One region of the Enterovibrio litoreus genome, then DNA from elsewhere that is predicted to be linked to it. Evidence: predicted binding sites of a transcription regulator. Region 1 holds the regulator's gene; each other region holds the start of a gene.
The links. Region 1 encodes PurR, which represses purine synthesis genes. Its sites were predicted from a motif close to TNANGNAAACGTTTNCNTNA; they were not measured.

Region 1 (3,118 bases):
CCAGTGCGAACATTGTCTCATCGCAAAATATGCCAAACCCCCCAAACATGGATCGAGATTTGATTTTGCCCAGACATTCGAAGAATTTTAGTGTGTTTTTTAGTGTAGGTTTATCCATGTGACTTATTCTCAATCAATACGTTCCTGGATGAATGGTCAAGGAGCAACGTAGCAAAGCTAATTCAGAGAATTGTCAACCAACCGGAAGAATCCGATATGGAAATGCTAACGTCATCGGTAGCTCCGCTACCACTAACACGAAATTGAATTCAGTGTTGAGAGGCCGGAAGCTTTGCGTCCCACGCTTTCGCGGTGGTTTGCCTTTTTCTTAACGGCGTTTAGATTAACTGAATCGCATCATTTTGTCGTTATTGCTGGTCTCAAAAAATGTGATCTTGGTTCAGATAGGATCCTATTGATGTGGTTGAAAATATTCGGTTGTCTTTGTAATAGAAACATTTTTGACCAAATTGGTCGTTTTCCGACTGGGATAAAGGGTAGCACTAGAAAACTAGACAATTTGGTGTTTAAGAGGTTAGTCGCAAAAATGTGTTTGAAAGTGTCGGAAAACTTGCCAGAAAAGAAAAAGCCCAGATGGTTATTTCCGAGCTTTTTAGTGTTGAGGATTTTAGAGAAATGTTATTCTGAGCGCAGATTTTTCACCGAACTGCGAACAATTAATTCCGGCTGCATCACGAAGATTTGTTGTTGGTTTTCTTTGTTAGCTAAACGCTCCAACAGTAATTTGATCGCCGTCTTGCCCAGTCGATTTTTCGGCTGGTGGATGGTGGTGAGTGGCGGAGAGAAAAATGCGGCTAAATCGATATTGTCATAGCCAATGATGGATATATCATTAGGAATGTCTAAGCCAGCCTGACGAAAGGTACTGATGGCAGCCAGTGCCATAATGTCGTTGAAACAGAACACCGCCGTTGGTCGATCTTCCTGAGCCAAAATCATGTTAGCAGCTTCAACGGCAGAGTCACATTCGAAGTCAGCTTCAACAATCCAATTTGGATTCTCTTCAAGACCTGCTTCTGACAACGCTTTTCTGAAGCCTTCTAGTCGAGTCTGGCAAGTCAGCTTATCTAGTTGGCCTGAAATACAGCCAATTTTAGTGTGGCCGTTATCAATGAAGTGTTTGGTTGCAATGTAGCCGCCCATTTCCGCATTGTCTTGAATGCAGTCTGTATGCACGTGCTGAGTGCCCCAGTCCATCACAACCATTGGCAGATCTTTCTTTTTCTCCAACAGCGTCAAGAGTTCTTCATTCAGGTCTGAACACATCACTAAAAGACCATCAACGCGCTTCTCTGCCAACATGCGCAAGTAGTCGCGTTGTTTCGCAAGGTTACCTTCGGTGTTGCATAAGATCAGCGTGTAACCTTCTCGATAGCAGTATTCTTCAACGCCATGAACCACTTCCGCAAAGAATGGGTTGGTAGATTTGGTCACCAGCATGCCGATAGTGCGTGTTGAATTGCATTTCAAGCTGCGCGCAACGGCACTCGGCGCATAGTTTAAGTCGTCGACTGCGGCCCATACTTTCTTGGTTGTGTTTTCTGCGACAAAACGTGTTTTATTGATCACGTGTGAAACGGTTGTCGTAGATACACCAGCCATGCGTGCGACATCTTTAATTGTTGCCATTGGGTAATCTTCTTATCGTTTTCATTCGCAGCTTGAAAAATAGAGGCTGCTCAATATGTTTACGCCGCTATGCTAAGCGGCGTAATGGATTCGTTTTAAAAAGGTGGAGAGACTGACTCTCAGCCCCTTGTCGTCATGCTTTCTCGACACTGCCAGCAACTTGCTTTCCATCAAGTGTGGTAGTTAGGGGGGGTTACTGTGCGTGGCATTTTGACTAGGTGTTTGCAAAATTACAGAAACGTCTCAATGCCAATCGCTTGCGTTCACAGTTTACTGGCTCATGACCGCGCCCGCAATTAATCAATTGAAGCGACTCGCATAAGCTTGAAGCGTATCAAGCTTGGGAAATAGCAGGTTTTTTCCGGTTTTCGTGCTCAAAAAAGAAAAAACCGGGCTTGCCCGGCTTCATGTTCTCTTTGGGAAACGGGTTTATTCGCCTTTCAGGAATAAAAGATCCAATGTCATAAATGCGGTTAGCAATGCACCAGCGGCTTTATAAAAACCGAATTGATCGAATTGGTTAAGCGCCTTTTGAAAGTTGCCTAGCCAAGGCATCACCATGGTTTCCAAAAATGCTTGTTGTTCTTGCATCATAGCTTCTTGTCGGTCTTCCTCGGTTTCCTTGTTGGCTAACATCACGAGGTTGCCCATGAAATCGAGCACAACCGCTAGATGGTCAAACGGTTCATTGAAATCTTTACGTTGAGCAATGCCGTACTTTTCCATCCATTGACCCATTTCTTGCGCGGGCTTATCGTTCAACAGACCGGTTTCACCGATATAAATAGACGCATAAGGTAATGCGCCTGTTTTGGGCGTGCTGAGGAATAAACCGCAGAAATCAGCCGCTAGCTCGAGCTGCGCATCTTCGCGAAGTTTTAGCGCGGCGAGTGCATTGCGAAAGTCGGCGATCGGCGCTTTTAATTCTTGAGTCATCGCTAACGATGAAAAGTAATTACCCATGTCTGCGCCGTGATAATTATTGAGGTCTTCTTGCGTCAATTCGTTAGCAAATAAAGAAGACATCCACCAGTAAAATTCGGCGCGTTGTTCGTTAATGGCAATAAATTCTTGCATTGTCATCCCGATAGTTAGAGAAACGAAGCGTGTTAGTAAGTGTATCTAACATAGAGTAAAAAAGGGCAGCTAAGCTGCCCTTTTTCTTCACACTGTCTCTTATGCGATATCCATCGCCGGGAACAGTGGGTTTACATCGTCAATTTCGATAGGGCCGCTGAAGCCTGTTACTGCTGGCGCTTCACCCGTGTACTTCTCAATTTCAACCAGCGCGGTATGCGCAGAGGTTGCTTGCGCTAGCTTAGAAGTACCAATGTCTACAGTCAGGACGTTTGGATCGCCGTAAGTACAAAGTGTACCCGGCTTGCCGCCTTCAAGTGGCGCATACCAAGCACCTTCTTCAATACGACATACGCCAGCTTTATAGTCGTCAGTCACGACGGCGCCCGCA
Region 2 (3,118 bases), 1.6 Mb from region 1:
ATAAAGTTTCGCTTCAGCGGAGCCTGCTTCGGGCTCAAAACCATATTCCCATCTGACGAGAGGTGGCATCGACATGAGTATTGACTCAGTCCGTCCGCCACTTTGTAAGCCGAATAACGTACCACGGTCATACACCAAATTAAATTCAACATAGCGACCGCGACGATAAAGCTGAAACTGCCGCTGATGCTCTCCATATTCGGTGTCTTTGCGCCGTTTAACAATAGGCAGGTAAGCGTTGAGAAAGCCTAAGCCAACAGCCTTAATGTAATCAAACGAGACATCAAAGCCCCAGTTGTTCAAATCATCAAAAAAGAGACCACCCACACCACGGGTTTCGTTGCGATGAGGCAAGAAGAAGTATCGATCGCACCACTCTTTGTGTTCTTGATAGACATCATTGCCAAAAGGCGCACAAATCGCCTTCGCGGTTTGATGCCAGTGGAGGCAATCCTCTGCAACAGGATAAAAAGGCGTCAGATCAAAGCCCCCACCAAACCACCATACAGGGTCTTCACCCTCTTTTTCAGCAATAAAGAAACGCACGTTAGCGTGAGAAGTTGGCACATGTGGGTTCTTCGGATGAACAACCAGAGAAACCCCCATCGCCTCAAAGCTTCGACCCGCAAGCTCCGGACGATGAGCGGTTGCTGAACCTGGCATCTTATCGCCAAAAACATGCGAAAAGTTCACGCCTGCTTGTTCAAAAACAGCACCATCGCGCAATACGCGGCTCTTGCCACCACCTCCAGCCTCACGTTGCCATGAATCTTCTTGAAATTGGGTAGCACCGTCTTCTTGCTCCAGTGCATTACAAATAGCATCCTGAAGTGACAGTAAAAAGCGCTTTACTGCTTCCTTATCTACTTGCTGAGGGAGGTTTGGCACGTTAATTCCTTTTTATTACTAACTTATTCAGCCTTGACGTAGCACCTTACCAGAACGCGCATCTCGGATCTCGGTTGGCTTATCACGACCGCCAATTTTTCCGTTCAATACGCACGGCACACGCTCGCCAAGCTGAGCAATCACTTCATCAGCAGTTCTGCATGGCTCTTTACCACTTAAGTTGGCGCTCGTCGAAGTGATCGGTTTTCCATATGCCATGCACAAAGCCTGAACATCGGGGTGATCAGATACCCTAACAGCAACCGTATCAAATTGACCCGTTACCCAGCCCGTGATTTTCTTGCCAGCAGGCATCACCCAAGTCACAGGGCCTGGCCAAGTCGCTAGCACGTCATCTTTGACATTGTCACTCAGGCCATCAAGGTCAATGTAACCTTCTAGCTGCGCCAAATTTGCTGCAATTAAAATTAAGCCCTTCGCTTTATCTCGTTCTTTCACCAACAACAAAGCTTCCACGGCTTGCGCACTATCAGGGTCGCAACCGACGCCAAATACCCCTTCTGTTGGGTACGCTATCACCTCACCGCGAGCCAATGCAGCGACACACTGTTCAACATTCGCCAAGGTTTTTCTCCTAATCAGGCATTCCTAAATTCGACATACTATGACGAATTTCCAGAGACGTTCTCAACATTTTTGTCACATATCGAAACACACTTGTTAGTTTACATTCCATCCTATTCGAGTGTGCTTGCAGCGAAACGCACTGACGCAAACGTTTTCCTTGTGGTTTTTTACAGATATAATGGCGCGCAATTTCACTTCGCAGTACACGGTAGTCACAGGAGAAGATATGAAAGTCGGCATCATCATGGGTTCGAAATCCGATTGGCCAACCATGAAAAACGCAGCAGACATGCTGGATCACTTCGGCGTTGCCTATGAAACCAAGGTGGTTTCAGCCCATCGAACCCCCCAGCTACTTGCAGAGTATGCCAATAATGCTGCTTCTCGTGGCATAAAAGTGATCATTGCCGGTGCTGGCGGCGCAGCGCACCTTCCCGGTATGACAGCTGCATTCACCAGTCTTCCTGTTTTGGGTGTACCTGTTCAGTCAAAAGCATTGAAAGGCATGGATTCACTGCTTTCTATCGTACAAATGCCAAAAGGTGTTGCGGTCGGCACCCTTGCAATTGGCGATGCAGGAGCAGCCAATGCGGGTCTGCTAGCCGCGCAAATCCTCGCGACCAGCGATAGCACCCTAATGACGAAAATCGATACTTTCCGCAAAACTCAAACTGAAACGGTGTTGGCTCACCCTGACCCGTCGGTAGATTAATCATGAATGTGCTGGTTCTAGGTGCTGGGCAACTGGCACGAATGATGGCGTTAGCGGGAGCCCCGCTAAATCTAAAAGTTAGTGCGTATGATGTACGAAGTGGCAATTTGGTTCACCCCGTCACACTTGAAGTGCTGGGTCATGGATTAGAAAACGGGATTGCAGACGCTGATGTTATCACTGCCGAGTTTGAGCATATCGCGCCTGACATTCTTAACATCTGTCAGGCCAGCGGAAAGTTCTACCCCGGAGAAGAGGCGATTCTGACTGGCGGTGATCGCCGCAAGGAAAAAACGTTGCTCGACAAAGCAAGCGTCAACAATGCACGTTATCACACCATCCTAAACCGTGAAGATTTTGATACGGCTATGAACACCATTGGTATACCAATGATCATTAAAAGCGCGCTTGATGGTTATGATGGTAAAGGGCAATGGCGTCTAAAATCCATTGATGATGCGGAATCTGTTTGGCTGGATATCGCTGCTTTTTTGCAAGCATCTCATCAAGGTGATCGTCAGTGTGTCATTGCTGAAGAGTTCGTACCGTTTGATCGTGAAGTGTCATTGATTGGCGCTCGCAACGCGAACGGTGAGATTGAAGTGTATCCGCTAACAGAAAACATCCACACCGATGGTATTTTAAGTGTTTCCGTCGCAGCGTGTGAAAACAAAGCATTGCAGGCACAAGCCGAAGCCATGTTTAAAGCCGTTGCGGACGCTCTCAATTATGTCGGCGTGTTAGCGATTGAATTCTTTGATGTGAACGGCAACCTCATGGTCAACGAAATAGCCCCCCGCGTACACAACTCTGGCCATTGGACGCAACAGGGCGCAGAAGTTTGCCAGTTTGAGAATCATCTGCGCGCAGTATGCAACCTACCGCTCGGCAGTGCTAATCGCATTCGTCCCACAGCCATGATCAACATCA
Region 3 (3,118 bases), 820 kb from region 1:
CACAGGCGATGTCACCGTTAAGGGAATTCAAGGCCATGTCGCCTACCCGCAACTGGCACGAAACCCGATTCATCAGGCTTTGCCCGCACTGGCCGAGCTTGCTGCCATTCAGTGGGATGAAGGCAACGACTATTTCCCGCCGACCAGTTTTCAAATTCCAAACCTGTCGTCAGGTACTGGCGCAAGCAATGTGATCCCGGGAGACTTCAAGGTTCAGTTTAACCTTAGGTTCAGCACGGAATTAACCGCTGACGATATCAAAGCACGCGTACATTCTGTGCTGGATGCACACGGCTTAGACTACGATCTTGTTTGGACGTTTAGCGGCCACCCATTTTTAACCGACACCGGATCTTTGCTTGATGCGGTTGTGGATGCGGTAGATGAAGTGAACCATCAAAAACCCCAGCTTTTGACCACGGGTGGTACATCTGATGGTCGATTTATCGCGCAGATGGGCACGCAAGTGATTGAGCTTGGCCCAGTAAACGCCACCATTCACAAAGTGAACGAGTGCGTAAAAGTGGCGGATCTTGAGAAGCTAACGGATATGTACCAAAAAGTGCTGGAGAAGCTATTCGCCAAATGAGTTGGACCATATCATCTCTGACAGGGCAAACACGTGATCATCTGGTTGAACTGGATGATCGCTTGCTACACCGCGATATTGTGGATGATTTTCTGCGTCTGCAAGAAAGCGCAAAAGCCGCCGGTTTTGAACTTGTCATTGCTAGCAGCTTTCGCGATTTTGACCGTCAGAAAATGATTTGGAACAGCAAGTTTTCAGGCAATCGTCCGATCTTGGATGATAACGGTAATCCTCTTGATCCAAGCACGCTGAGCGATCATGAAAAAGTGCAGGCCATTTTACGCTGGTCTGCGCTACCCGGTGCTAGCCGTCATCATTGGGGCACAGACATGGATATCTATGCGGCAAATTTGCTACCAAAGGGCGCAAGCATTCAGCTTGAACCTTGGGAATACCTGTCCGGTCATCAAGCCCCTTTCTTTGATTGGCTGGAAGCAAACCTAGCCAGCTTTGGCTTTTTCTTCCCCTATCATGAAGACAGAGGTGGCGTTGCCTTTGAGCCATGGCATATCAGCCATAAAGCGGTCACAGTGGGTATACTCGATGCGTTAACCGAAGAGGTATTACGCAGCGTCATAGCAACGTCTGACATCTGTGGGCAGGACGCTATCCTTTTGTCACTCAAAGGGATATATTCGAAGTACGTTACCAATGTGTGCGAGGCCTGAACATGGACATTCTCACTAACCCCTACGTCATCATTTTTATCGTGGTCGCGGTGGTGGTCAGTAATATCATGGCGTTGAAGTACACCGCAAAATCTAAACTTGGTATGCGTCAGAGAGAGAACAAAAAAGACGACGCGGCAAGCAAAGAACAGCCAAAGAAAACCACGCCAACTGACGACGATTCTGACGACAAATCCTCGTATTGGTGATCCCACCGAATAAGGCGCGTTAACTTCGCCTTATTTCTCCCCTCTGCCACCTATATTTTATGCCAATTCGACATTCGAACTTTTTAGGCAAACGTTTGCTTTTTTCGCTAACAGCACAAAAGAGTTCTGGTATGATGCCAACAAATGGGTGATGTGAGCACTCTCATCACTTTGTGTTTGCCGTTTAACCCTAGATAGGAATGTCTCAATGAGCCTTGCGGATCAAGTTCTCGCCGTTAACGACGATCTTCCCATTCGTACCCACCAGCCTGTGCACAGTGGAAAAGTGCGTTCCGTTTACTGGCTGACTGAAGAAGACAGTCAGCGCCTTATCAAAGAAAAAGGCTACGATGTCGCCCCTGATGCCCCATTGGCAATCATGGTCATCAGCGACCGTATCTCCGCATTCGATTGCATCTGGCAAGGTGAAGGCGGTTTAAAAGGCGTACCCGGTAAAGGTGCAGCACTCAATGCGATCTCTAATCATTGGTTCAAGCTGTTCAAAGAAAATGGTTTGGCAGACAGTCATATTCTCGATATTCCGCATCCTTTCGTCTGGATTGTGCAAAAAGCCAAGCCTATCAAAGTTGAAGCGATTTGCCGTCAGTACATCACAGGTTCTATGTGGCGCGCCTATGAAAAAGGCGAACGCGAATTTTGCGGTATCGCATTGCCAGAAGGCTTGGAAAGAGACAAGAAACTGCCTGAGCTTTTGATCACACCATCAACCAAAGGGATTCTAAAAGGAATACCGGGTGTGCCAGAAGCGGACGACGTGAACATCACCCGCAAGAACATTGAAGACAATATCGCTGCGTTTAACTTCTCATCCGTCGACGATATTGCCCGTTATGAAACACTGCTCAAAGAAGGCTTTGGCGTGATCAGCAAGGCGCTGGAAGAAGTGGGGCAAACGTTTGTCGATACCAAATTTGAATTTGGGTATGTCACCGATGCCGCAGGTCAGGAGAAGCTGATCTATATGGATGAAGTAGGCACGCCTGATTCATCACGCATCTGGGATACGGCGGAATATAACGCTGGCAAGATTGTTGAAAACTCAAAAGAAGGGTTTAGACAGTTCTTGCTCAAGTACTTCCCTGATCCAGACATTTTGTTGAATAAAAACCGTATGCCTGAGCGCGAAGCATTGGCGCGCGACAACATCTTGCCTGAAGAAGCCTTGATGGATATTTCTCGCACCTATATTGGTATTGCTGAGAAAATCGTAGGCCATCCGATCCATTTAAGTGAAAATCCAAAACAAGAAATTATTGCTATCTTGAAAGCGGATTATGGCTTAGTTGATTGAGCTTAAATCACGATAGAACAAAATAAAAAAAGAGAGGATGCCTTGGCGTCCTCTCTTTTCATATCAGTAATCAGCAACCAAACTAGTTACGATTCAAACGCTCAACAGCTGCAACCAGGGCAGGGCTCAGGTTCGCCAATTGTTCTTCCGGCACAGGTTTACCTGCACTGTCAGTCACGTTGATTGACGTGCGGTTACCCAAATCACCCAACAAGATATTGTACTTGTTGCGATCTAGCTGAAGCGGCTGAACACCTAGCTCTTGCCAGAACTCATCATCCTGCTCTTTAAGCGCCACACTCAAGGTTCCTTGAGAGCGATTACGATCTTCAACGGTGAA
Region 4 (3,118 bases), 1.1 Mb from region 1:
ATGTAACTTATGCTTTCGGGAGTTGTATTGATAAATATTCTTTTAGGGGTAGATCGCTGATCGGATCCCATAAACGCTGAGATCTGACGATCTTGATAGGATCCAGCGAGAGGCTGTTCTGTTTGATCTTGAGTTTCAGTTAGAATAGCGCGCAAAAGTGATACGTGAAATGTTGAACAGCGAAAGTGCGATGTGGACAGCTAAGGGGAAATAGTCATGGAAAACAATTGCCCAGATTGTGGCGTGGTGATGTATTGGGAACAGGGGAGCTATCGCTGTGAGCCTTGCAATAAAGTCTTTATAAAACAGGGGTATTGCCAATCCTGTGAGACGCAATTGGAAAAGCTGCAAGCGTGTGGTGCGACGAATTACTTCTGTCATCAATGCAATGAATTAAAGTCACGCTCGAGTGCGAGAATTGTCTTCGAAGCACAAAAAACGGCGTCGTAACGACGCCGTTTAAACGTATGTGGAACAATGAAAAGAGCGATCCTAGATCACGGTGGAGTGGATCTCTCCGCTGGCAAGCGCGGTAATGATCCTATCGCCGGGCTTCACATCACCGTCAGACTTGATCACCTTATTGTTCTCGTCACGTGTTATCGAATATCCGCGCGCCAGTGTGGCCAGTGGGCTCACGGCATCTAAGGTTTCCATCTTCAGCGCCAGTTCATGCTGCTGTTGGCGTAACTGGCGGCGTATGGCTTCCACTAATCGTTGCTGCGTATATCCCAGTTGCGTGCTGAGCCCCGGCAGTTGGTTTGCTGGTGAGAAACGCGCTAATCTCTGGCTGGCTCGGTCTAATCGCTGCGCATCAGTTTGCAGTTTGGTGCGCATGGATTGATACAGGCGACGCTCAAGCTCGTCAAACTGCTGTGCTTGCTGTTGAAGGCGAGCTTGTGGGTGTTGCATTGCCAGTCGGTGTTGCAGACGTGTGAGGCGATCTTGGCTGCGTGAGAGATGCCTGCTGAACACATGTGCCAGCCTATCTGTTCGCTGCGAAAATTGCTGGGCGCGAATAGACGTATCTCTGCTCACTAACTCTGCGGCCGCAGATGGTGTCGGGGCGCGAACGTCTGCGACAAAATCGGCAATGGTCACATCCACTTCATGGCCCACTGCACTCACAATAGGAATACTGCTCGCGGCAATGGTACGCGCCACTATTTCCTCGTTAAAACACCACAAATCTTCTAATGAACCGCCACCGCGCCCAACAATTAGCACATCACATTCATCGCGACTGTTCGCGCGTCCGATCGCCTGCGCAATTTGTATTGCCGCATCTTTACCTTGCACTTGAGTCGGATAGATCACGACAGGCAGGCTTGGGTCACGGCGTTTTAATACGTGCAAAATATCGTGCAGGGCTGCACCGGTTTTTGAGGTGATGATTCCAACGCGTCTTGGTTGTTCAGGGAGTGCTTTTTTCGTGCTAGCCGCAAACAAGCCTTCCGAGGCCAATTGCATTTTTAGCTTTTCAAATTGCTGCTGTAGCATGCCATCGCCTTCAGGCTGCATGCTTTCAACAATGATTTGGTAGTCGCCGCGAGGTTCATACAAGGACAATCTCGCGCGAACCAATACCTGATTACCGTTTGCTGGTTTAAAGGTAACGCGTCGGTTATTGCCTTTGAACATGGCGCATTTAACTTGAGCGCGGCTGTCTTTTAGCGTGAAATACCAGTGACCAGACACAGGGACAGTGAGATTTGAGATCTCGCCAACCAGCCAAACGATACCCATTTCGTTCTCAAGCAGAAGGCGAACTTCAGCGTTTAAACGAGAGACGGTGAAAATATTTTCGTTGGGGCTTGTCATCACCAGTTAGCCTTAAATATCAGCGGGTTTTGGTCATGGTACTGGGGCAAAAAATGAATGCCAAACGATTTCGTGAAAATCTATAGCCAAACGTTTGCGTCATCAGTATAATGCGGCGGCAATATTTAGTCCCCCGTATTTAATTTTGGCGTGAGATATTGCAATGTTACGAATAGCTAAAGAAGCACTAACTTTTGATGATGTATTGCTGGTTCCAGCACATTCCACAGTTCTTCCAAACACTGCCGACTTACGCGCTCAACTGACGAAAACTATTTCATTGAACATCCCTCTGATCTCAGCGGCGATGGACACAGTGACAGAAGCCCGTCTCGCGATTGCGTTAGCTCAGGAAGGCGGTATCGGTTTCATCCACAAAAACATGACCATCGAGCAACAAGCTGAACAAGTTCGTTTAGTGAAGATTTTCGAAGCCGGTGTGGTGTCTAATCCTGTTACTGTGACTCCAGACCAAACTATTGCAGATGTGAAAACACTGACAGAGCGCAACGGTTTTGCGGGTTTCCCTGTGGTGACTGAGACTAACGAGTTGGTCGGTATTATCACGGGTCGTGATGTTCGCTTTGTGACAGATCTGAGCCTGAAAGTGGCCGAAGTGATGACACCCAAAGAGCGTCTCGCAACAGTGAAAGAGGGCGCAAGCCCTGAGCAAGTGCAAAAGCTAATGCAAAAACACCGTGTTGAGAAAGTGCTGGTTGTGAATGATGACCACCACCTAAGCGGTATGATCACTGCAAAAGATTTCCAAAAAGCAGAGCGTAAGCCACATGCATGTAAAGACGAGCAAGGCCGTTTGCGTGTTGGTGCTGCTGTTGGTGCGGGTGCAGGTAACGAAGAACGTGTTGCAGCACTGGTTGAAGCGGGCGTTGACGTACTGCTGATTGATTCTTCTCACGGTCACTCTGAAGGCGTTCTTCAGCGTATTCGTGAAACTCGTGCAGCCTTCCCAGATCTACAAATCATTGGCGGTAACGTCGCAACAGGCTCAGGTGCTCAAGCGCTGATCGATGCTGGCGTTAACGCAGTAAAAGTGGGCATTGGCCCAGGTTCAATCTGTACCACGCGTATTGTAACGGGTGTGGGTGTTCCACAAATCACTGCAATTTCTGATGCAGTGGAAGTGGCTGATAAAAATGGTATTCCTGTTATCGCTGATGGCGGTATCCGTTTCTCAGGCGACATGTGTAAGGCTATCGTGGCTGGCGCATCTTGTGTGATGGTTGGCTCAATGTTAGCAGGTACGGAAGAGTCTCCCGGTGAAGTTGAACTTTACCAA

Region 2: purE (5-(carboxyamino)imidazole ribonucleotide mutase) is a predicted target of PurR. The motif match lies at 1,617-1,636, and genes of this name have one in related genera.
Region 3: AB8599_RS11910 (phosphoribosylaminoimidazolesuccinocarboxamide synthase) is a predicted target of PurR. The motif match lies at 1,550-1,569, and genes of this name have one in related genera.
Region 4: guaB (IMP dehydrogenase) is a predicted target of PurR. The motif match lies at 1,904-1,923, and genes of this name have one in related genera.

Annotation. Positions count from the first base shown of each region.
Region 1 covers NZ_CP166194.1:1,883,897-1,887,014, reverse strand. The annotation lists gene AB8599_RS08220 (TfoX/Sxy family DNA transformation protein) at 1-118, opposite strand, end outside; cyclic di-GMP riboswitch class I at 234-332, opposite strand; gene purR (HTH-type transcriptional repressor PurR) at 640-1,650, opposite strand; gene torD (molecular chaperone TorD) at 2,080-2,727, opposite strand; gene torA (trimethylamine-N-oxide reductase TorA) at 2,827-3,118, opposite strand, start outside.
Region 2 covers NZ_CP166194.1:3,462,442-3,465,559, forward strand. The annotation lists gene hemF (oxygen-dependent coproporphyrinogen oxidase) at 1-888, opposite strand, end outside; gene AB8599_RS15575 (Sua5/YciO/YrdC/YwlC family protein) at 916-1,473, opposite strand; gene purE (5-(carboxyamino)imidazole ribonucleotide mutase) at 1,703-2,188, shown strand; gene AB8599_RS15585 (5-(carboxyamino)imidazole ribonucleotide synthase) at 2,191-3,118, shown strand, end outside.
Region 3 covers NZ_CP166194.1:2,702,281-2,705,398, forward strand. The annotation lists gene dapE (succinyl-diaminopimelate desuccinylase) at 1-589, shown strand, start outside; gene AB8599_RS11900 (M15 family metallopeptidase) at 586-1,257, shown strand; gene AB8599_RS11905 (DUF2897 family protein) at 1,260-1,466, shown strand; gene AB8599_RS11910 (phosphoribosylaminoimidazolesuccinocarboxamide synthase) at 1,675-2,778, shown strand; gene bamC (outer membrane protein assembly factor BamC) at 2,861-3,118, opposite strand, start outside.
Region 4 covers NZ_CP166194.1:750,847-753,964, forward strand. The annotation lists gene AB8599_RS03185 (zinc ribbon domain-containing protein) at 217-450, shown strand; gene xseA (exodeoxyribonuclease VII large subunit) at 493-1,821, opposite strand; gene guaB (IMP dehydrogenase) at 1,985-3,118, shown strand, end outside.